DNA from 3 places in the Telluria sp. ZB4P34 genome. Region 1 is predicted to be linked to each of the others. Evidence: predicted binding sites of a transcription regulator. Region 1 holds the regulator's gene; each other region holds the start of a gene.

Region 1 (7,838 bases):
CGATGCATGCGAGCGCGAGTACGGCGTCGCGCGCCGCCTCGGCCTGAACCGCGCCGCCACCCTGGCGAGCGTGGCGCGCCAGGAGTGCGGCCTGAACCAGGTGCTGCACGCGGTGCCGCAGGGCTTTTCGGTGGTGTCGCTCGGCACGCCGCAGGGCGCCGAAGATGCAAGGCGCCTCGCCAAGACCTTCGACGTGCTGGTCAAGCAGGCCGGCATCGTGATCGTCGACGGCGAACTCGGCCCCGACGGCGAGTTCCCGCTGCCCCTGATGGCCAGTTCCGAAATCGTGGTGCAGGTCGGCACGAGCGCGGCCTCGATCACCAACGCCTATGCGCTGGTCAAGCGCCTCGCGCAGCAGCTGGGCCGCCGTCCTTTCGGCATCCTGGTGACCGGCGCGACGGAGGCCGAGGCACGCCTCGTATACGATAATATGTCTACTGCGGCAACACGTTACCTGGCGGTGAGCCTGGGTTCGATGGGGTCGGTGCCGGCCGACGAGTACCTGCACCGGGCCGCGCGCCTGGGCCGCGCGGTGGTCGATGCGTTTCCGCTGGCGGGGGCCTCGGTCGCGTTCCGGCGCCTGGCGGGCAAGTTCGCGCTGCACGCGATGCCCGGGCTGGGCAGGGGATGATCGGAGGGTGGTCGTCATTCAGTCCACTGGACTGAATGACCGCCGACCGCGCGTCCGACCAGTGCCAGCGTTGTGGTAACGCGTCTGTCAGTTGAACGCGCGGTCGACGGAGCCGACCACCCTACGATAAAAGAGATAGCGGAAAAGAAAAGCACAACGCATGTACACGGTCAAAGGGAAAGCGGACAAGAACCATTTGCTGACGGAGCACATGCCGTTGGTGAAGCGTCTTGCCCACCACATGAAGGCCAAGTTGCCGCCTTCGGTGGAAGTCGATGACCTGGTGCAGGCCGGCATGATCGGCCTGCTGGACGCGATCAACCGCTACGAGGACAACCACGGCGCCCAGTTCGAGACCTATGCGGTGCTGCGCATCCGCGGCGCCATGCTGGACGAGCTGCGCAGCAGCGACTGGATGCCGCGCAGCACGCGCCAGAACATGCGCAAGGTCGAGGCCGCGATGGAGGCGCTGCAGCAGCGTCTGGGCCGCCCGGCCAGCGAATCCGAAATCGCCAAGTCGCTCAAGATGTCGCTTGCCGAATACCAGGACATGTTGGGCGACGGCGGCGGCCACCAGCTGCTGTACTACGAAGACTTCCACGACAATGAAGAAGGGAGCGACGGCTTCCTCGACCGCTATGCGGTGGACGACAGCGATCCGCTGCGCAGTCTGCTCGATACGGGCTTTCGCCAGGCCGTCATCGACGCCATCGACGAGCTGCCGCCGCGCGAAAAGATGCTGATGGGCCTCTACTACGAGGAAGAACTCAACCTGAAGGAAATCGGTGCCGTCATGGGCGTGAGCGAATCGCGGGTGTCGCAGCTGCACACCCAGGCAGTGTCGCGCCTGCGCGCGGCGCTGCGGGAGCAATTGTGGACTGGGCCAGCGTAGCCGGCCTGGTGCTCGCGATCGCGGGCATCTTCATCGGCCATACCCTGGACGGCGGCAAGTTCGCGTCGCTGATCCATCCGTCCGCCTTTGCCATCGTGGTGATCGGCACCTTCGGGGCTACCCTGCTGCAGAGCGAGCGGCGCAGCTTCGTGCTGGGCCTGCGCATGCTGCGCTGGGTGTTCTTCCCGCCGAAGTCCGGGCGCGAGCTGCTGTCGCGCGAGATTGCATTGTGGAGCCTCACGGCGCGCCGCGATGGCCTGCTCTCGCTCGAGCAGTACCTGGGCACGCCCGACAGGTTCATCCAGAAAGGCCTGCGCCTGGTAGTGGACGGTATCCAGCCCGACAAGCTGCGCAGCCTGCTCGAAAGCGAGATCACGGCCTATGAATTCTCGCAGCGCCAGGCGGCCCGCATCTGGGAGTCGGCGGCCGGCTATGCGCCGACCATCGGCATCCTGGGCGCCGTGCTGGGCCTGATCCACGTGATGGAAAACCTGTCCGACCCATCGCGCCTCGGTTCCGGCATCGCGGTCGCCTTTGTCTCCACCGTGTACGGCGTGGGGCTGGCCAACCTGTTCTTTTACCCGGTCGGGAATAAACTCAAGGCCATCGTCAGCGACAAGGTGGCCCAGTACGAGATCCTCGCCGAAGTCTTCCACGACCTCGCCACCGGCGACCACACCCGCGTGGTCGACGAACGGGTGGCGAGCCTGCTCGCACGCCACTAGGAAGGCCTGGAATGGCGCGCAAACGCTACGACGACGGCGCTCAGGAAAACCATGAACGCTGGCTGATCTCCTACGCGGACTTCATCACGCTGCTGTTCGCCTTCTTCGTGGTGATGTACGCGATCTCGATCGTCAACGAAGGCAAGTACGCGGTGCTGTCCGAAGCGCTGGGCGACGCCTTCGGCGGGCGCAGCATCGCACCGCAGGCGCACACCAGCGTCGAGCCGGTGCTGCCGCTGTCGCACATCGTCAACCGCAAGCGCCAGGAGGCGGCGCGGCGCGAGCGCCAGCGCATGGACGTGCTGGCGAAGGACCTCACCGCCACCCTGATGCCGCTGGTGAAATCGGGGCAGGTGCGGGTGACGCAGAACGCGCGCGGCATCGCCATCGAGCTCAATGCCAGCGTGCTGTTCGAGCAGGGCGAGGCCGTGCTGCAGCGCGATGCGCGCGATGTGCTGGGCGCGGTGGCCGGGCTGCTCAGGAACGCGCCGCAACGCATCGAGGTCGAAGGCCATACGGACAAGCTGCCGATCACCAACGAGAAGTTCGCGTCGAACTGGGAACTGTCGGGGGTGCGCGCGGCCAGCGTGGTGCGCCTGTTCATCGAGAACGGCATACAGGATGCGCGCCTGTCGGCGATCGGATACGGCGCAACGCGCCCGGTGGCGCCGAACGACACGCCGCAGAACCAGGCCCGCAACCGGCGCGTGGCCGTGATGATCCTTGCTTCGGCGCCGGAGCCGCTTCCCGCTGCCATGCAATAAAATGTCATTTTTCTGCTTTTGGTGAAATAAAATTTCAGGAGCTTCCATGCATGCCAAACGAATCCTGCCACTGCTGTCCTTTGTTCTCGGAGGCCTGGTGAGCACCGTGGGCGCGGTCGAGAAGGACCCGCAGGTGCGCCACCTGCTGGAAGTCGAGACCAGGGAAGGCAGGCTGCGGGTGCAGTTGATCGTCCAGAACAATGGCGACACGACCATCTACGTGCCGCGCGAAGTCGCTGTCGGCGACGAACTCACCGGCCGGCGCTTCGACCTGCGTGAGGTAGAAAGCGGAAAAGCGGGAAAACCGCTCGACTACACCGGCATGATGGTCAAGCGTGGTGCGCTCACGGCCGCCGACTACCATGCGGTGGCGCCGAAAACCATGCACCTGAACACCATCGACATCACACAGGCCTATGCCTTCAGGAAGGGCAGGCATCGCTACGAAATCCGTTACGACGGTCCCTACCTGACCGACGCAGGCCAGCTCGACGCCGTCAGGCAGAGCCCGGCGGAGCCGGTGAGGTTCAGCTTCAGCCAATGAAAAAGCGGGCCGGAATGCCGGCCCGCTCACCCAGGGATCGATTCAGTTCAGCGCCGGGGTATTCTCGGCGAAGTACTCGTGCGAGTCGGCGTTCTGCACTGCCAGCGCCGGGTTGCTGATGGCCAGGTTGGCCGCGCCCGACTGGCCGTACACGTGGTCGTCGGTGCCCGCCACCACGTTGAAGTGGCTCATCTCGTGCACCAGGGTGCCGCCTTTCGAGTCGGTGCCGGTCATCGGCGCGCTCCAGAAGGCCTTGCAGACGTAGATCTTGTACGGCTGGGTCGGGTAGACGTAGGCGTAATAGGTCTTCTTGCAGCCGCAGTCGACCGTGACCGGCTTGTTGGCGAAGGCATCCTTGATGGCGGCGAAGTTCGCCTTCACGGCCGCCACGCGGCCGGCGTCGTTGGCGCCGAACCACCTGGTGTAGCGGGCGCCGATCGTCCCGTTCTGCATGTAGGCGTCGCTGTTGCTGGCCATGCTGGAACCGGCCGACATGGCCTGGACGATCGTGCCCTGCTGCGTGGTGGTGCACTTGCTGAAGCTCAGGCTGGCGGCAGACGGGCCCGCCGCGGCCTGCTTCATCGCCTCGATGTCGAGCATGGTCTGCGACTTCTGGCCGCGCGCCACGCGGCCGTCGATCCACACCGAGGCCGGCGCCGACACCAGGCTGGCGAGCTCGCTGTCGGCGTCGAAGGCCGCGGCTGCGCCGCTGCGGCCGGCCGCCGCCGGCGTGGCCAGGAACAGCTGCGGCGACACCTGCCTGTAGCTGATCTGGTAGTCGCCGCTCACGCTCATGTCGTACAGGGCCGAGAGCTCGACCTTCACGCTGTGCGAAGCGCCCGGCTTGAGCAGGAAGTAGTCGGCCGCGGTCGGGGCGGCGCGCTTGATGTGGGCGCCGAGGTAGGGCACCGGCTCGCCGTCGCGCTTGACGTCGAACAGCGCTTCTTCCATGCCGTTGAAGGGCGTGCGCGACTTCAGGATGTATTGGGGCGCGTTCGAATTGTTGGTGATGGTGACGCGTACCACCACGTCGTCGTCCTGGCCCAGCGCGTGCTTCTCAGGGACAACGGTGACCGCCACGCCTTTCGGCGCCGCCGCCGCATTGCATGCTGCCGCGAGCACAGCGATTCCCAAAGCCGACTTCCAGATGCCTTTCGAGCTCATGTTCATTCTCCGTATGAAAAATAGTTATATGGCTTGATAGCCTTATTGAATTACCCAGATGACATTGAGTTAACTCAATTTCATATTTACGGAAAGATGTGTATGTGTAAAGTGCAATCAGCGTGGACGTGACAATTTTTGCGAAGTGTCAACAAAATGCAAAAATCAACAATCGTGCGCTGGAAATTTCCGTGCGCAAGTGCTAGGCAACCCTGCGATCCCGCAGGGCGCAGCAGTATCACTGCAGGGGCGGCGAATTCTCCCCGAAATACTCGTGCGAGTCGGCGTTGCGTACCGCCCGCGCCGGGTCGGTGCGGGCCAGCTCGGCCGCGCCCTGCTGGCCGTACACATGGTCGTCGGTGGCGGCGACAATGTCGAAGTGGCTCAGCTCGTGCACCAGCGTGCCGCCGCGCGAGTCGGTGCCCGTGAGCGGGGCGGCCCAGAAGGCCTTGCAGACATAGATCGCATACGGCTGGGCCGGGTACACATAGGCGAAATAGTCCTCGTTGCAGCCGCAGTCGATTTTCAGGGGCTTGGTGTCGAATGCATCGCGGATGGCAGCGAAGCTGGCGCTCACGGTCGCGGCGCGACCGGCATCCTGGACGCCGAACCAGGTGCCATAGCGGGCGCCGTACCCGGGGCCGCCGGCGCCGGCCGCCAGGTAGTTCTGGGCGTCGACCGTCATCGACCGGCCCGCGTCCACTGCCGCCGCCAGCTGTTCCTGCTGGGCGTTCGAGCACTTGCTGAATTCCAGTCCGCCGCCGGCCGCCTGTCTCGCAGGCGGCCGGGCCCCGCGCGGCAGGCGGCCGTCGATCCAGATGCCGACCAGGTTCGAGGCCAGTGCGCCGGGCAGCTGGCGCACCCCCGTACCGCTCCCGGCCGCCGCGAACAGGCCGCCCGAGGCGGTGCGGTAGCGCAGCTGGTAGGGGCCGGTCACGCTCATGTCATACAGGGCCGACAGCTCGACCGTGCTGCTGACCGATGCGCCCGCTTCCAGCCGCAGGTAATCGTCCGGGCCCGGGGCCGGGCGCTTCACCTTCATGCCGAGGTAGCGTACCGGCTGGCCTTCGCGCAGCACCTCGAACAGCGGGGCCTGCACCCCGTCCACCGGGGTGTGCCACTTGAGCAGACGCTGCGGCGTCCTCCCCGTGTTCTGCAGGGTCACCCGCACCAGCACGTCGTCGCTGCGCGCGAACTTCTCGCGCACGGGTGCGATCGCCACGCTGACTTCCTGCGCCACGGCGGGCAGGGCTGGTAGCGCAGACAGGGCCAGCAGGATCGAACAGGGCAGGGAGGCGGATGGGCGACGGTGCATGGCAGGCTCCTCGGAATGGTGATCGGCCTACTGTGCACCGATACCGACCCCTCACATTGCGCGGGGGCAGAAATTTATTTACTTAGGGCAACTGAACCACACAAATGATATGGCTAATTAACAACAATCATTCATTCGGCATCAACATTTGCTCGATTCATCCGCTGAGCATTGCTATCATGCAATTCGTTTATCCTCGTGTAAATATTCTCCTTCTTCCGCAGGTTTCTCCATGATTACCCAGCACCGATCCCGCCCAGGGCGCGCGGGAGACCTGCCATGAACGGTTTCCACGATTTCGTCGACGATCTGGCCCGCGAGATCGGGCTCGACCGCGACGAGGTGGATGCGCGCAAGGGCTTCCTGGAGCTGGGCGAGGCCGACGTCGCCGCGCTGCGCGACGTGCACGAACTGCTCGACTGCCACCGCGACGCCTTCTCGGACCGCTTCTATGCGCACCTGCTGTCCTTTCCCCACCTGCGCGCGCTGCTGGGCGACGGCGTCGAGGCGCGCCTGCGCCAGGTGCAGGCCACGTATTTCAGCAGCCTGACGGCCGGCGACTACGACGAGGAGTACATCCGCGAGCGCCTGCGCGTGGGCGCCACCCACCAGCGCATCGGGCTCGACCCGAAGTGGTACATCGGCGCCTACCGCAAGTACCTGTCCGAGATGATCGGCATGTTGTGGCGCCGCCTGGAGGGGCAGCCGGACCGCTTCCATGCGGCCGTCGACGCCGTGCTCAAGATCGTCTGCTTCGACATGGGCCTGGCCCTCGACACCTATGCGCACGCCGGCCAGCGCAGCAGCCTGCAGAACCAGAACTACCTGGAACAGGTCATCGACGGCATGCCGGCCGGCCTGGTCGTGGTCGACGCGGAGCTGCGCGCCCATTCGATGAACCGCATGATGGCCGACCTGCTGGGCGTGCCGGACGGCCTGCTGCTCGAGCAGCGCATTGCGCTGGAAGAGCTGATCCCCTGCGAGGAACTGGCGAACCGCGCCGCCGAGGCGCTGGCCTCCGGCGCCCCGCACGACAACGTGCTGGTCACGCTCGACGACCGCGCCGACGGCGTGCGCTACGTCGACTTCAACATCCGCCGCGCCCGCAAGGACGGCAGCTACATGCTGCTCCTGATCGGGCAGGACATCACTTTCCGCCGCCGGGCGCGCATGCGCCTGCAGGAAAGCGAGGAGTTCTTCCGCCTGACCTTCAACCAGGCCGCGGTCGGCATCGCGCTGCTGGGCGCCGACGGCCGCGTGCTGCGCACCAACAGCAAGATGTCGCACATCCTCGGCTATTCCGAGATCGAGCTGCTGCAGCGCTTCTTCCAGCAGTTCATCTGCGAGTCCGACCTGGCCGAGGAAGAAACCCTGCTGGCGCGGCTGAAGAGCGGCGAGATCGGCGACTACCAGCGCGAAATGCGCCTGCTGCGGCGCGACGGCGCCCAGGTCTGGGTCAGCGTCAACGTGTCGGCGATGCGCGACGCCAACGGCAACCAGCGCTTCATCTGCGTGGTCCGCGACATCCAGCGCCAGAAGCAGGCTGAGGAAGCGCTGCTGCGCATGGCCAACCACGACGCCCTGACCGGCCTGCCGAACCGGGTCCTGATGCAGGACCGCCTCGGCCAGGCCATCATGCAGGCCCACCGCACCAGGCGCCAGGTGGCGGTGATGTTCATCGACCTGGACCGCTTCAAGCACGTCAACGACAGCCTCGGCCACGACGCCGGCGACACCCTGATCGTCGAGATCGCGCGCCGCCTGTCGAACAGCCTGCGCGAGAGCGACACCGTGGCGCGCCAG
Region 2 (7,838 bases), on a different contig from region 1:
TACCGTCGAAGATGGCGGGCGGCAGGTCCAGGTGCAGGAAGTCCTGGCGCCAGACCTCGCAGCCGCTGTATGTTCTCGCCATCTCGACGAAGCGGTCGCTGCCGTCCAGGCCGATGGCCTGGTGGCCGAGCGCGCTGAAGGTCTTGAGGTCGCGGCCCGGGCCGCAGCCAAGGTCGAGGATGGTCCAGGGCGCGGGAGCCTCGATCGCCGTCAACAGGGCGTCGATGTTCTGGCTGACGTCGTGGTCGATGGTGCCGGCAAAGAAGGCATCGGCGGTCTGGTCGTAATGGGCCAGGGTGCGGCGGGAGATGTCGTCGGTGTCCATGACGGCATTATCCGTCAATGCGCGATGCGGGCGGGCGCAATCCGCGCGCCCGCATCGCGCCATCGTTTACCAGACGCGCACGCGCTGCTCCGGCGCCAGGTACAGCTTCTGCCCCGGCTGCACCTCGAAGGCCTGGTACCAGGGGTCCAGGTTGCGCACGGTATAGGTGCGGTACTGGCCCGGCGCGTGGCCGTCGGTCAGCACGGTGCGGCGCATCGATGTTTCGCGCATCTTGGTGCGCCAGGCTTGCGCGAAGCCGGTGAAGAAGGCGCGGTCGGCCTCGGGGCCGCTCCCCTTGCCTCCCGGCGAGGCCTTGAACGCGTCGTAGGCCGCGGCCAGACCGGCCAGGTCGGACAGGTTCTCGCTCAGCGTCAGCTGGCCGTTGACGGCCAGGTCCTCGAAGGGCTTGTAGGCGTTGTACTGCTCCACCAGTTTCTGCGAGGCCTGCTTGAAGTGGGCCAGGTCTTCCTTGGTCCACCAGTCGCGCAGGCGGCCCTGGGCGTCGAACTGGGCGCCCATGTCGTCGAAGCTGTGGCTGATCTCGTGGCCGATCACCGAGCCGATCGCGCCATAGTTCTGCGCGCCCGAGGCCTTCGGGTCATAGAACGGCGGCTGCAGGATCGCGGCCGGGAAGTTCATGGCGTTCTGCAGCGGCAGGTTGACCGCGTTCACCAGTTGCGGCGGCATATGCCATTCGGTCTTCTTCGGCTTCTGCTTGAGCTTGGCGAGCTGCTGGCCGTAGTGGAATTCCTGCGCGCGCAGCACGTTGCCCAGCGCGTCCGTCGGCGACACCTGCAGGCCGTCGTACGACTTCCAGGTATCCGGATAGCCCACGCCCACATACATGGTGCGCACCTTTTCCTTGGCCTGGGCGCGGGTCGACGGCGCCATCCAGTCGAGCTTGTCGATGCGGTGCTCGAAGGCGGTCTTGATGTCGGCAACCATCTTGAGGATGCGCGCCTTGTCCTCGGCCGGGAAGTACCTGGCGACGTACATCTTGCCGACCGCTTCGTCCATCGCGCCATTGGTGGCGGCCAGCGCGCGCTTCCAGCGCGGCGACTGCTGCGGCGAGCCCGTCAGGCCCTTGCCGTAGAACTCGAAGCGCAGGTCGGAATACGCCTTCGGCAGCGTGCCGGCGAACTGGTTCAGGCTGTGGAAGCCCAGGTAATCCTTCCAGGTGGCCAGGTCGGTGGCCGCCACCTGTTCGGCCGCGCCCTTGAGCGCGCCCGGGTGGTAGGCGATGAAGCGGTCTTGCCTGTCGAGGCGCGCGCCCTTCATGAAGGCGTTCCAGTCCATGCCCGGCGCCTTGGCGGCGAAATCCTTCATGGTCCAGGGATTGTTGGCCTTCTGAATGTCGGCCGACTCTTCGCGCGAAGCATGGCTCCTGGCCAGCTCGGTCTCCAGCGCGAAGATCCTGGCCGCGCGCTGTTCGACATTGTCGAGGCCGGCAAGCTTGAGCATGGCGGCGATGTAGGCCTGGTACTTGGTGCGCAGCTCGGCCATCTTCGGGCTGTCGTCGAGGTAGTAGGCGCGGTCCGGCAGCCCGATGCCGCCCTGCAGCAGGTAAGGCAGGTTGCGCGACGGGTCGGTCAGGCCCTGGTTGATCCACACGCCGAACAGGTTCGGCGTATTGAAATTGGTGGCGTTCAGCGGGTCGACGTCGGCGCGCAGGAATTCGCCCAGCACGCGCGACAGGGCCGCGCGGTCCTTGATCATCTCGATCTTCGCCAGGCGCGGCTTGAGCGAGGCCAGGCCGGCGGATTCGATCGCCGCCTCGTTCATCCAGGCCTTGTAGAAGTCGGCCGCCTTGCGGGCGTCAAGGCTGGCGTTCTTGCTGGTCCCCGCTTCCTCGACCAGCTTGACGATGCGTGCATTGGTCTCCTCGGCCAGGGCATACAAGGCGCCCCAGGCGCCGCGGTCCGCGGGAATCTCGGTCTTGGCCATCCACTCGCCATTGGCATAGGCGTAGAAATCGTCGCCCGGCAGCACGGCGGCGGCGGGCTTGGCAGCCGAAACCGGCGCGGCGGCCTGGCCGGCCGCGTGTGCCGGAGCCAGGGCGAATGCGCCGCACAGTGCGAGCGCGATAGCGGTCTTGTTGGAGGTCCAGCTGGTTTTCATGGCTTCCCTTCTTTGATGGGTGGTATTCGGGGGTTCTGTTATTGCAGGGCGGCGCGCACCTGCGGCAGCAGGCGCGCCTTCTGGGCGGCGCGGATGCGCACGCCGTTGCCGACGCGTTCGCCTTCGACAGCGCCGTCCGCGCCGAAGTTCTTGCGCATGTAGTCTTCCATCATCTCCGCATGCTTCGGATCGGCGGACGAGGAGACGATGCCGGCGAACAGGCTGTTGCGGCCGAGCGCCTCCATGTTGTCCAGCAGCGCGTCGCGGTGGGCGACGGCGAAGTTCCAGGTCTGGTCGAGGTGTACGCCGGCGACGCCGCCGAGGATATAGGGCACCAGGTCGGGCGGGGTCTGCGGCGACAGGAGCGATTGCAGGGTGCGCGCGGCCAGTGCCGGATCCTGGGCGCTGGTGAGCGCGCGGCCGAAGCGGTTGCGCTCCTCGCTGGTGGGGGCGTTGGCGGTGCGGGCGGCCAGGGCGTCGTAGGTGGCGGCGTCGGCATAGCGGCCGGCGGTGCTCATCACGAAATCGATCATGGCGGGCGTCACCGAGCCCGGGTCCGCCAGGAAGCGCGCGAAGCGCGCCTTGCCCTCCGCGATCGCCTGCGGATCGCCGGCGCGCGCCAGCGCGGTGGCCAGCAGGCCGCGCAGCTGGCCTTCCTCGACCGTCTCGCCCGGTTTCTCGTCCCAGCCGAGCTGGTCGAGCTTCGGGCGCGCGAAGTCGATCAGGAAGCGGCGGATCAGGGCCTGCTCCGGCTCGCCGCGCGCCAGCGTGTCGAGCGTGCGCAGGTTGCCCAGGATCGCGTCCCACACCGCCAGGCGCGGCTCGTCGCCGTACTTGCGCACCAGGTCCAGGTAGCCGTCCAGGCCCATGCGGCCGTTCGACGCGAAGCTCCAGGTGTCGGAGAGCAGCTTCAGGCGGGTGCTGTCCGGCAGGCGCGGCGCCTGCTCGGCCAGCGCGCGGAAGCTGGCCGGGTCGTACTGCACGCGGAAGTAGCCGACGCTGTGCGGGTCCACCACCAGCGCGCCTTCGCAGCTGGCCTGGGTGATCGTGGTGCTGGGACCGGACAGCAGGGTCGTCCAGGCCTTGCCGTTCACCGTGCCGACCTGCAGCGGCACGCTCCACACGCGCTTTTCCTTCGGCGGCTCGTCGAGGCGGTACTGCTCCTGCGACAGGGTCACCTTGCGCTTGCCGTCCTCGCACACCCCCTCGACGCGAATCAGGGGGAAGCCCGGCTGCAGGGTCCATTCCGAAGCCAGCTTCTCGACCGGCTTGCCGGAGGCCTTTTCCAGCGCCGCCCACAGGTCGCGCGAGGTGGTGTTCGAATACTGGTGCTTCGCCATGTAGGCGCGGATGCCCTTGCGGAACGGCTCCTCGCCCAGGTAGGCCTCGAGCATGCGCAGGAAGGCCTGGCCCTTCAGGTAGGTGATGGCATCAAAAGCGGCGGCGGCCTGCTCTTCGGTCTCGATCGGGGTCTGGATCGGGTGCGTGGTCTTGCGCGCGTCCAGGTTCATTACGTATTCGCGCTCGGCCATGCCCTCCAGGTAGGGGCGCCATTCGGGGTGGAAATGCTGGGTCGCCTTGGCCGCCATCCATGAGGCGAAGCCTTCGTTGAGCCACAGGTTGTCCCACCAGGCCATGGTGACCAGGTTGCCGAACCACTGGTGCGCGATCTCGTGCGCATTGATGTTGAACGTGAAGCGCTTGACCCGCTCCGGACTCTTCTTCGGGTCGTACAGCAGGGTCGGTTCGTTATAGACCACCGCCCCCCAGTTCTCCATGGCGCCGTTGAAGCCGCCCGGAATGGCGATCTGGTCCAGCTTGGGCAAGGGGTACGGGATGCCGAAATAGTTATTGAAGTAACGCAGCAGGTCGCGCGACGCCTCCAGCGGGAAAGTGGCGGAACCGAGCTTGCCCTCGGTGGTCACGATGCCGATGTCGACCCCGTCCTGCCTGGCGGACAAGCGCTCCATCTCGCCGGCCACCAGCACCACCAGGTAGCTCGGCATCTTCGGCGTGTTGCCGAAGCTGATGCGCTGCATGCCGCCTGCGAGCTCTTCGCGCTTTTCGATCGGGGTGGTCGAATAGGCCTTGAAGTTGCCCGGCACGTCGACGGTGAGCTTGAAGCGGGCGCGAAAGGCCGGCTCGTCCCAGGTCGGGAGCATGCGGCGGGCATCGGTCGGCGCCATCGTGGTGGCGATCAGCTTCTTTTCCTTGCCTCCGGCCTTGTAGTTCACGTAGAACAGGCCGCGCCCTTCGCGGTTGATCTGGCCGCGGAACTGCAGCGCCAGCGCGTATCTACCCGGCGCCAGCGGCTGGGCCAGCTTGAAGCGCAAGGTCTGCTGCGCCTTGTCGAGGATGGGGTCGAGCCCCAGCGTGCCGATGCCTTTGCCGGACAGCGAGGCGGCATCGATCTGCATATTGTCGGCGTTGAGCATGATCAATGAGGTCGGACTCAAGACCTCGATCTCGACCGTCTGCGTTCCGCGGAAGGTATTGGCGGCGATGTCCGGAATGATGTGGGCCGCATATTGCAGAGGCACCACGTCTTTCGGCAGCTTGCCCGGCGTGGCGGCAAAGGAAAACGGCGCTTCGGCCTGCGCCGTGGCAGCGCCCAGCGCGAATGCGACGGCCGCGGCGGCCCTGGTCGCCCGCGCGACTGGCATGTCTCTCATACACTCTCTCTCGAATCTGTTTTTATCTGTTTTGGTCTGCTTTATCCATACGGGTGCCTGCGCTCCATGGCGCAAGGACCCAGCACGCACTGTAGGAAAGCCGGGCGCGGCCTGCCGCCGGATTGCGACAGACTGCAAAAAACGGGGCCAGACTGCGCAAAACGGGGAACGGCGGGCGCATTCTGCCGCATGCAGGACGGGTGGAACATGCGTAAATTGCAACACTTCTCCCGGCCCACAATATTTTTAAATTTTTTTTAAAAACCCCCTAAAGTTCCCGAAAGCCCATCCGTAAACGTCTTAGATACCCGGCAATCCGGCCGGCGAGCGATCCTGGTGCCCCACATGACCCCGAACGACGTCCTCTCGATGTATGAAAACCTTGCCGGCATCACCGGCCAGATGAAGGGCGCCGCCCAGGCCGGCGACTGGACCGGTTTCGACAGGCTGAACGTGCAGGCCAGCGTGGCCGCCGGCGCCGCGATCGGCGGCGTGCCGGCGCTGGATGGCGCCAAGCGCCAGCGCAAGATCGACCTGCTCAAGCAACTGATGGCCAACGACCGCGCGATCCGCGACGTGACTGACCCGTGGATGGGGCAGCTGGACCGTGCGCTGTGCGCACACTGATCCGGCCGCGTCCGGATCGACCCGACGAAGGCGCCTGAGGGCGCCTTTTTTGTTGCCTGTGGAAGCTGCCCTACTCTTCCAGCCTGGACAGCTTGCCGAGGCAGCGTTTCTGGTAAGCGCTCAGCCCCTGCGCGACGGCTGGATCGTCCTCGGAGAGCAGCCCGGCGTCGATGAGCAGGCGCAGCCTGGCGAGGCGGTCGCCCTGTGCCAGCGCCTGCGCCAGGGCGGAGCCGCCGCCACTGGCGCTGCCTGCTCCCACGATCGCATCGGCCACGCTGCGCGGAAAATCCCAGTGCGTGGCAATCACGGCCGACAGCTGCCGGCTGCGCGCCAGCAATTCCACCCCGAACGCGCTCGACGCCGGCGCCCTGCCGTTCCGGCAGACCCGGTCGGCCAGCCGGAAGGCGACCACCAGGCCGACGTCCTGCATCAGCCCGGCAAGGCAGGATTCGAAGATGTCGGCCGCCAGCGCGGACGCCATCAGGCTGGCGGCCACCGCGGATTTTTCGGAATGGCTCCACACCAGCGGCGCCACCCGCCGCGCGACTCCGCTCTCGTGCATCTCGATCACCGGCCGGAAGGCGATCCGTGCGAGCAGCATGCGCAGCCCGTTCTGCCCCAGCAGCAGGATGGCGCCTTCCAGTGTCCTGATGGGTGTGACGGGACGGTAATAGGCGCTGTTCGCTTCGCGCAGCACTTCCGCCACCAGCACCACGTCCTCGGCCACCAGGCCGGACAGCTCGCCAGTGCTGACGCTGTCGTCGCCCATGCTGCGCAGCAGCCTGGGAATCAGTTCCGGCACGCGGGGCACGAGTTCGGCCGCGACGCCCGGGTTCTGCGCCAGCGTGCGCACCTGTTCCAGGATCAGGCGTTCGGTATCGGGCGCCGCATCGAAGCTGGCCGCTCGCACCAGCCAGCGGTAGTACAGGGCGTCGGTGTCGGCGCCGTCCGGGCCGGCGCCGCGTGCTTCCGCATCGTCCTGCGCAGGGGCGGCAGCTTCTCCACCGCCCAATAAACGGTTGATCCAATTTTTCATCGCTGTCCCGGGTCCATGCCGCAGGAGGATTGTAGCCCGCCAGGGGCCGCCGGGCCGGCACGCCAGGCAGGGCGCATGGACGACCGGCGCAGACCCGCGCACCGAGGGGCGAAAAAGACAAAAGCGCCCGCAGGCGCTTTTTGTTGTGCCCGAGCGACTGCTCGGCCACGGAATGGGGGAGAGCGAGCACCAGGTATCTCCTGGCGTCGCCTCTTGCCGGTTGCATCCGGCGTTCGCTGCCGCAGTTGGCACACGAACTGCTTCCGGACACAGGCGTTTCCTCAACGTCTGCCTGCTTTCCGCGCCACGCTATCGGTGGTGGCTGCGCCAGGCCTCTGTGCCGTCTGTGATCTCGCGACCACGAACCCAGTATAACGCAAATTCTAAAGTTGTGTAGACGACTCGTGCGCACGCTCATCCAGGGTCGGTTCGACCGCCGGCGCGGCGGCGGCGCCAGGCTTCAGGCGGGCCCTGAGGCGCGCCGCCAGCCCGACGCGGGGTTCGACGGGGCGCGCCCTGCCCCGCCTGCGACGCACGGCGACGGCCAGGGCGGCCAGCAAGGCCAGCACCCCGGCTGCGACGCCCGCCGGCAACCACGACGGCTCGTCCTTGGGCGGCGGCTCCGGCTTCTTCTGTTTCGGCTTGTGCACTTTCGCAGGCTGGGCCGCGGCAGCCGGTGCGGTCCCTGCCTCCAGCTGCAGCGCCCGCACCTTGTTCTCGAGCTGGCCCAGCTGCGCGCGCAGCATGGCGTTCTTCGCGTCCAGCACGGTGCAGGCGTCGGCCTCGCGTGCTGCCTGCGGGGCGCAGGATCCGCCGGCCGGGGCAGCGGCAGCGTCGGGCCCGGCGGGGGCGGCGCCGGGCTCCTTGCGCGGCGCGGTCGCCGGCTTCGGCGCCTGCGCGGCCGGATTGGCGGGCGCTGGCGGCTTCGGCCCTGGCTTCTGCGCGCGCGGGGGTTCCTGGCTCGGCCAGCGAATCGGCACCGGGACGGGTTCGGCCGCCCTGGCCACGACCGGAAGCGCCGCCGCGGCCGGGGCCGGCGCGGGATGCGGATCGGGCGCCA
Region 3 (7,838 bases), on a different contig from region 1:
AGTGCCTTCTTGGCTTTCAGGATCGGCAGCGGACAATTCAGTCCGCGCGCATCCAGGTCTCTCTGGAATTCCATGGTGTCAATGTCGATAGTCATGTCGCTCATCGCTTGCCTGCTCGGTAGTGGTGCTCGGAAATCGAATACTACTCCTTTTCTGGCAGTATGACGCAGCGCACCAAAATAGTCATATATTGTTGCACACCCGCAACCGAATGTGACTTTGCCCGCACGCCTGCACCAAGGGATGACACAACTGCATCGGAACAGCGCCTTCATGGTGCAACGCTACGGGGATATGGCCCTGCCGCGCGATTCCAGACACGCTTGCCGGCATACCCTGACCAGGACCTGACACGGCCGCTGTCGACAAAGTTGACAGAAAACGGAAACGTTTCCAATCAGACGCGGATAAGTCCTTGATTCGACAAAGAAGAGCCATTCTGGCATGGGAATTGCACTTATGACATCTCCACAACCAGGAGACACCATGATCGCAAAATTCTTGCAGGCTACCCTTCTGTGCAGCACATTCCTGGCAAGCGGCGCAGGCCTGGCCGCTCCCGTCGAATTCGTGCCGCCGAACGACCCGGTCGGGACCAGCTACGCCGCCCAGAACGACAGTTGGCAGATGGGCCGGGGTATCACTTTCAGCGTCAGCGCGCAGCAGACCCTGGGCAGCGTCGGCCTGTGGCACGACCTGTCGGGAACAAGCCTCTCCTTCGGCCTGTATGAAATCGCGAAGTCGAGCGTGACGCTGGCCAAGCTCGCCACCCTCGCCAGCGGCAGCTCCACCGTCGACACCGATGGTGCGGAATGGATCGACTACGCCCTCGACGGCGTGACCCTCGAAGCGGGCAAGGACTATCTTCTGGAATTCGCATTCGAGGGCATCCCCAATGCCAACTTCTACTACTACAACGACAACGTGCCGTGGGCTCAGGCTGGGTTCGCCGGTCTGGACGGAACGCTGGGACAGGAGCTGGGCAATGCGGTTGTCGCCGGCTTCCGCATCGATGTCGAAGAGGCCGGCGAGGTGCCGGAGCCGGCTTCGCTGGCGCTGCTGGCCGTCGGCGCGGCCGCGCTCGCACGCCGGCGCCGCAAATAGAAACGCCGCCCGGGGGCTTAATGCCGTTCAGTCAAGCGTGGGTGGCCGGGTTCTCCCGGCCGCGCGTTCAACTCCATTGTGCTCTGCCACAGTGCATAAGTGGCCTGGACGCGCGGTCGGCGAAGCCGACCACCCTACATTTTTTGCACTAACTGAACAGCATTACGCCCGGGGCGGCGCTTCCAAGGGGTAAGGCAGCCGCTTACGCGCGCTCGCCTACCCAGCCGGCCACGCCGGCCAGCGCCTGCGGCAGGCCGGATGGATCGGTGCCGCCGGCCTGCGCCATGTCCGGACGGCCGCCGCCCTTGCCGCCCACCTGCTGGGCGACGAAGTTCACCAGTTCGCCGGCCTTGACCTTGCCGGTGGCGTCCTTGGTCACGCCCGCGATCAGGCTGACCTTGCCTTCGAGGACACTGGCCAGCACGATGGCTGCGGTGCCCAGCTTGTCCTTGAGCTTGTCCATGGTCTCGCGCAGCGCGGTGACGTCGGCCCCTTCCATGGTCGCGGCCAGCACCTTGATGCCGTTCACGTCGATCGCCTTGGCCAGCAGCTCGTCGCCCTGCCCTGCGGCCAGCTTCGACTTGAGCGCAGCCACTTCCTTCTCGAGCGACTTGACCTGGTCCTGCACCTGGGCGATGCGCGACGGCAGTTCGTCCGGGCTGGTTTTCAGGGCGCCGGCGGCTTCCTGCAGCTTGCGGTTGATCGACTGCACCAGCGCCAGCGCGCCCTCGCCCGTCACCGCCTCGACGCGCCGGATGCCGGCAGCGACGCCGCCTTCCGACACGATCTTGAACAGGCCGATGTCGCCGGTGCGGGTGACGTGCACGCCGCCGCACAGCTCTTTGGAGGAGCCGATGTCCAGCACACGCACGCTGTCGCCGTACTTCTCGCCGAACAACGCCATGGCGCCGTGCTTGACGGCGTCATCAAACGTCATGTGCTGGGCCTGGGTAGCGTGGTTCTCGAGGATCTCACGGTTGACGATGGCTTCCACCCTGGCGATTTCGTCCGCCGTGAGCGGCGCGCCGTGGCTGAAGTCGAAGCGGGTCTTGTCCGGATCGACCAGCGAGCCTTTCTGCTGCACGTGGCTGCCCAGCACTTCGCGCAGGGCCTTGTGCATCAGGTGGGTCGCCGAGTGGTTGCGGATGGTGCGCGCGCGCTTGGCGGTGTCGACCTGCGCGTCCACGGTGTCGCCGACCTTCAGCGAACCCTGGCGCAGTACGCCGTGGTGGCCGAAGACCTCGGCCTGGATCTTCAGGGTGTCCTCGACTTCGAACAGGTTGGCGCCGTTGCCACAGGTGTTGGAAATGAGGCCCTGGTCGCCCACCTGGCCGCCCGACTCCGCGTAGAACGGGGTGGTGTCGAGCACCACGATGCCTTCCTGGCCAGCCTTCAGTTCGTCTACCTTCACGCCTTCGGAGTACAGGGCGAGCACGTGGGTGTTGTGGGCCAGCGATTCGTAGCCGACGAACTTGGTCTTCTCGCCCGCGTACTCGACCTTGGCGGCCATCTTGAACTTGCCGGCGGCGCGCGCAGTCTTCTTCTGCTGCTCCATCGCGGCAGTGAAACCCTCTTCATCCAGCGTGACGCCGCGTTCGCGGCAGATGTCGGCGGTGAGGTCGAGCGGGAAGCCGTAGGTGTCGTACAGCGTGAAGGCGGTGGCGCCGTCCAGGTTCTTCGCATCCTTGGCCAGTTGGGCCTCCAGGATCTTCATGCCGTTTTCCAGCGTCTCGCCGAAGCGCTCTTCCTCGGTCTTGAGCACCTGTGCCACGCGTGCCGCGGCTTCGTGCAGTTCCGGATAGGCCGTGCCCATCTCGGCGTCGAGGTCGGCCACCAGCTTGTGGAAGAAGGGCTTGGTCTGGCCCAGCTTGTGGCCGTGGCGCAGGGCGCGGCGGATGATGCGGCGCAGGACATAGCCGTGGCCTTCGCTGCTCGGGATGATGCCGTCGACGATCAGGAAGGAAGCCGCCCGGATGTGATCGGCAATGACCTTCAGCGAGTTGTTGTTCAGGTCAGTGGCGCCGGTTTCGCGCGCTGCGGCCTTGATCAGGGCCTGGAACAGGTCGATCTCGTAGTTGCTGTGCACGTGCTGCAGCACGGCGGCCAGGCGCTCCATGCCCATGCCGGTGTCGATCGACGGCTTCGGCAGCGGGCTCAAGGTGCCCGATTCGTCGCGGTTGAACTGCATGAACACCAGGTTCCAGATCTCGATGAAGCGGTCGCCGTCTTCCTCGGGCGAGCCCGGAGGACCGCCCCAGATGTCGGCGCCGTGGTCGTAGAACACTTCGGTGCAGGGGCCGCAGGGGCCGGTATCGGCCATCTGCCAGAAGTTGTCGGAGGCGTAGCGCGCGCCCTTGTTGTCGCCGATGCGGATGATGCGCTCTTTCGGCACGCCGATCTCGTTGGCCCAGATGTCGTAGGCTTCGTCGTCCTCGAAGTAGACGGTGACGGTGAGCTTCTCGGCAGGCAGCATGTAGACCTTGGTCAGCAGCTCCCAGCAGTAGTTGATCGCGTCGCGCTTGAAGTAGTCGCCGAAGCTGAAGTTACCCAGCATCTCGAAGAAGGTATGGTGGCGCGCGGTGTAGCCGACGTTTTCCAGGTCGTTGTGCTTGCCGCCGGCGCGCACGCAGCGCTGCACGGTGGTGGCGCGCGAGTAGGGGCGCGTATCCAGGCCCAGGAACACATCCTTGAACTGCACCATTCCGCTGTTCGTCAGCAGCATGGTCGGGTCGTTGCCCGGCACCAGGGGGCTCGAACGGACGATGGTGTGGCCTTTGGACTCGAAGAACTTGAGGAACTTTTCGCGGATTTCTGAGGATTTCATGTCGTAAGGGCGGAATGAGGGAGGATGCGCTATAAAAAATCGATTATAGCCTAGCTGCGGGCAGGGTCATGAGTCCGGCCAGAGATTTACGGCGCGGGGAAAAGGAAGCGCCGTGGGCCTGCCGGGAACGTGGGGGCCGGCGGCGCGTGCCGATCAGCGCAACAGCGACAGCACTGCCCGCGGCTGGCTGTTGGCCTGCGCCAGCATGGCCGACGCCGCCTGCTGCAGGATCTGCATCCGGGTCAGCCCTGCCGTGGTGCTGGCGTAGTCGACGCCTTCGACCCGCTCTTTGGCCGCGGCCAGGCTGATGGCATTGGTCTGCAGGGAGCTGGCCGCGACGTCGAGCCGGTTGCTGGTGGCGCCGACCAGCGTCCGCTGCTTGCTGACGAACGCCAGCGCCTCATCCACGTGCAGCAGTGCGATCGCGCCCCTGTGCATGTCGAGGTTGGCCAGCCCGAGCGCACCGGCGTTCATGGCCGCGAACTTCAGGTCGATCACGTCAGTGGAGCTGGAGCCGGCCTGGATCTGCACCAGCTTGGTGGCGGTCGACCCGCCATGTTCCGGATATTCCACCTCGAAGTGCGCCAGCCCATCGCTGGCGCCGTTGCTGCCGCTGTCGGGCACGACGGCCCGCGCATTCCGGGCGCTGAGATTGTCGGCATCGAGCCCCCCGATCGCCCCCGTGTCGGCGTTCGTCAGGTTCATTCTGGTGTTGACGTAGTTGACGCCGTTGGCGGTGAAGTCGTTCAGGAAAGCCGTCGTATCCGCGTAGGCGCCGCCGCTGACCGCCAGCAGCGCGTCATCGAGGTCGGCGGACTGGTTATTGGCCAGGTATTGCATGATTCCCTTGATGCCCCCGTCCACGCCAAGCGCCTTCATACGGTCGTGCAGGTAGCGGGTGGCGATATAGCCGCCCTCGTAGACGGCGCCGCCGCCGGCCACCGCGTTGACGATGGTGGACACGCTGGTGCCGCCTGCGATCACACTTTGCACGCGCTCGTCCGCGCCATGGATCAGCTCCGCCGCTCCTTCGACGAACCAGTCCGGCAAGGCCGTGAAGTTCATCGTGCGCGACATGACGGCATGGGCCATTTCATGCGCGACGATGCGGTCGCTATAGAACGGCGCACCGCCACCGTCGGGCGTTGCCGCCGTGCCGAAGTCGGCCATGTCGAGGTTCAGATGCAGATTGTTATACTTGCCGCCGGACGTCGTACCGGATACCGAGGCCAGCACGCCTGCCCCGCCGTCGGTCGTGTCGAGGTTGACCTTGATCTTGACCCCATCCCCGCTGATGCCGAAATACTGCTTCACCATGTCTTCCGCTGCGGACAACCAGCCGGTCTTCAAACCGTCAAGCACCGTGCGCTTCCTCTCGTCGCCCCCGATGCTGCCGGCATCCTGGGCGAAGACGGCGCTGCCGTTGAACATGGTCTGCCTGCCGACATGGTCGATATGCTTGAGGATCTCCCTCGCTTCGGTCTGCAGCGCATCGCGGTCGGAAGCCGTGTAGCTGGCATTGCCCGAGGCCACCGCCAGCTCACGCAAGCGCTGCAGGCTCTCGACGACGTTCCCCATGGCGCTTTCAGCTACCTGCAGCATCGAACTGCCGTCGCTGATATTGCGGGCTGCCTGCCCCAGTCCCTGCTGCTCGCTGCCCATGCGCGCGGCGATCGCCTGCCCGGCGGCATCGTCGGAAGCGCTCTGGATGCGCGTGCCCGCACTCAGGCGCGCCAGCAGCTGCGCGTGAATGCCGTTTTGCGTCTTCAGCGCGCGCTGGGTCGCCAGCGACTGGACATTGGTATTGATCGATAGGGACATGGTGGCCATCACCCGTGGGTGTAGTTGCCACCTTATAACGACGGCTGGTCACCCAAACTTGAGGCTTGGCGTGAACTTTTTCGTAGAGATCGATCCGGACGAAAGCTCGGTCAGCGCCTGCCGGACTCCGGCCCGATCAGGTCGATGCGGTCGGTGCAGAAGGCTTGCACGCCCCAGCCCAGCAGTTCGCGGGCGCGCGCCGGCTCGTTGACGGTATAGCAGAACAGCCCGAAGCCGGCGTCGAGCACGGCCCTGGCCAGTTCCTCGGTCAGGTGCTTGTGGTTGGTGTGAATGGCAACGGCTTGCACGGAGTGCGCCAGTTCCTGCCAGCCGGGGGCCAGCTCGCTCATCAGGAAAGCGCGCGGCAGGTCCGGGGCGGCATCGCGCGCGCTTTCCAGGGCCGCCAGGCTGAACGAGGACAGCAGCGGCGCACGTTCCGGGCGGCCGGCCCCGCAGTTGTCTGCGATGTCGTCGGCGAACATGGCGCGTGCGATGCGCGCGACCGTCTCGCCGGTCTCGCGGTCGAAGCCGCGCGCCGGCTTGATCTCGATGTTCATCCAGATGCCGTGCGCCTTGCAGAAGTGCGCGAATTCGACGAACAGGGGCACTGGCTCGCCGCGGTAATCCCGGCCGAAACAGCTGCCGGCGTCCATCCGCGCCAGCTCGCCCGCGTCGTAGTCGAACACGTGGCCGGCGCCCTTCACGGTGCGGCCGAGGTAGGGGTCGTGCATCACCACCGGCACGCCGTCGCGCGCCAGCATCACGTCGAATTCCACGGCGCGAAAACCGAATTCCATGCCGCGCCTCAAGCCTGCGAAGGTGTTCTCGGGAGCCAGGGCGCCGCCGCCGCGGTGGGCCAGGATCCTGGGATATCGCCACATGTCCGCCTCCGCTTGCAGAAATCAGGAAACCCTCGGCCCGCCGAGCTGGCGTGCCAGGTAGAGGAAGATTCCGAGGTTGAGCGCCACGGTCAGGTGGAACTTCCACTGGAACGCCGTTTTCGCGCTCTTGTGGCGCAGCCACTGTTGCGCCAGCACGGCGCCCGGCCAGCCGCCCACGAGGCCGAGCAGCAGGAGGGTCGCTTCCGGTGTGCGCCAGTTGCCGCCGCGCGCCGCCGACTTGTCGATGGCATAGGCCAGGAAGCAGCCGAGGCTGAGCGCCAGGTAGACGCCGCCGACCGCGAACGGCAGGTCCCACATGACGGTGGCGAAGGCGTAGACGGCGGCGAACAGCAGGAGCGGCAGGTAAGGCATGCGCAAAAGCTTAACCCGGCCCGCGCGCAGATGTCTACATGGAAAGCAAATGTCCCTTTCGGACGCCCATCGTTGGATACCGAACAGAGAAACCGGCGCGCCGCCCTCTACCCTCGAACTTCCAGTCTCTGAACACAAGGGAGTACGACATGGCATTTGATCTTGGCAATCTCTTGAACCAATACCTTGGCGGCGGCGCGGCCGGCGGCAACTATAACCAGGCCCACGACGACTTCGACCGTGTGGCGCAGAACGCCCCACCCGACATGCTGGCGCGTGGCGTCACCGGCGCCCTGCGCTCCGACCAGACCCCGCCCTTCCCGCAGATGGTGAGCCAGATGTTCGGCCAGAGCAACCCGAACCAGCGCGCCGGCATGCTGAACCAGCTTCTGGCCACCCTCGGGCCGGCGGTGCTGTCCCAGTTGGCCAACCGATCCGGCCAGGGCGGACTCGGCGGCCTGGGCAGCCTCTTCGGCGGCGGCCGTGCGCCCACCCAGGTGACGCCGGAGCAGGCCTCGCAGGTCTCGCCCGAAGAGGTGCGCGAACTGGCTGAAAAGGCCGAGCAGCAGAGCCCGGGCATCGTCGACCGTATGGGCGACTTCTATGCCCAGAACCCGACCCTGGTCAAGGCAATCGGCGGCGCCGCCCTTGCCATTGCACTGGGCCACATGGCGCAGAACATGCGCCGCCAGTGATCCATGGGGCCTCACGGTTGATCAGCGAACAGAGGGAGCAGTAGCAAAACATCTACGCTCGCTATTCGAGCGACTGCTTCAGGAGAAGAAATATGGCATTTGATTTGGGCAATCTGTTATCGCAGTACCTGGGCGGCGGCA

The links. Region 1 encodes FliA, which starts transcription of late flagellar genes. Its sites were predicted from a motif close to CTAAAGTTTNNNNNNNNNNNGCCGNTA; they were not measured.
Region 2: a site for FliA is predicted at 5,384-5,410, ahead of AC56KL_RS12970 (flagellar protein FliT). Genes of this name have one in related genera too.
Region 3: a site for FliA is predicted at 5,785-5,811, ahead of AC56KL_RS13170 (flagellinolysin). Genes of this name have one in related genera too.

The regions. Positions count from the first base shown of each region.
Region 1 covers NZ_JCASIF010000009.1:119,835-127,672, forward strand. Annotated here, with positions in the region: gene AC56KL_RS15805 (MinD/ParA family ATP-binding protein) at 1-631, shown strand, start outside; gene AC56KL_RS15810 (RNA polymerase sigma factor FliA) at 792-1,523, shown strand; gene AC56KL_RS15815 (flagellar motor protein) at 1,505-2,248, shown strand; gene motD (flagellar motor protein MotD) at 2,260-3,012, shown strand; gene AC56KL_RS15825 (hypothetical protein) at 3,059-3,556, shown strand; gene AC56KL_RS15830 (M35 family metalloendopeptidase) at 3,599-4,720, opposite strand; gene AC56KL_RS15835 (M35 family metalloendopeptidase) at 4,959-6,035, opposite strand; gene AC56KL_RS15840 (EAL domain-containing protein) at 6,315-7,838, shown strand, end outside.
Region 2 covers NZ_JCASIF010000006.1:177,829-185,666, forward strand. Annotated here, with positions in the region: gene AC56KL_RS12955 (class I SAM-dependent DNA methyltransferase) at 1-325, opposite strand, end outside; gene AC56KL_RS12960 (M13 family metallopeptidase) at 392-2,443, opposite strand; gene AC56KL_RS12965 (M1 family metallopeptidase) at 2,482-5,115, opposite strand; gene AC56KL_RS12970 (flagellar protein FliT) at 5,461-5,742, shown strand; gene AC56KL_RS12975 (HDOD domain-containing protein) at 5,813-6,778, opposite strand; gene AC56KL_RS12980 (FimV/HubP-related protein) at 7,162-7,838, opposite strand, start outside.
Region 3 covers NZ_JCASIF010000006.1:218,834-226,671, forward strand. Annotated here, with positions in the region: gene AC56KL_RS13155 (sulfurtransferase TusA family protein) at 1-74, opposite strand, end outside; gene AC56KL_RS13160 (PEP-CTERM sorting domain-containing protein) at 487-1,104, shown strand; gene alaS (alanine--tRNA ligase) at 1,307-3,928, opposite strand; gene AC56KL_RS13170 (flagellinolysin) at 4,082-5,749, opposite strand; gene ugpQ (glycerophosphodiester phosphodiesterase) at 5,860-6,630, opposite strand; gene AC56KL_RS13180 (DUF1294 domain-containing protein) at 6,652-7,002, opposite strand; gene AC56KL_RS13185 (hypothetical protein) at 7,152-7,697, shown strand.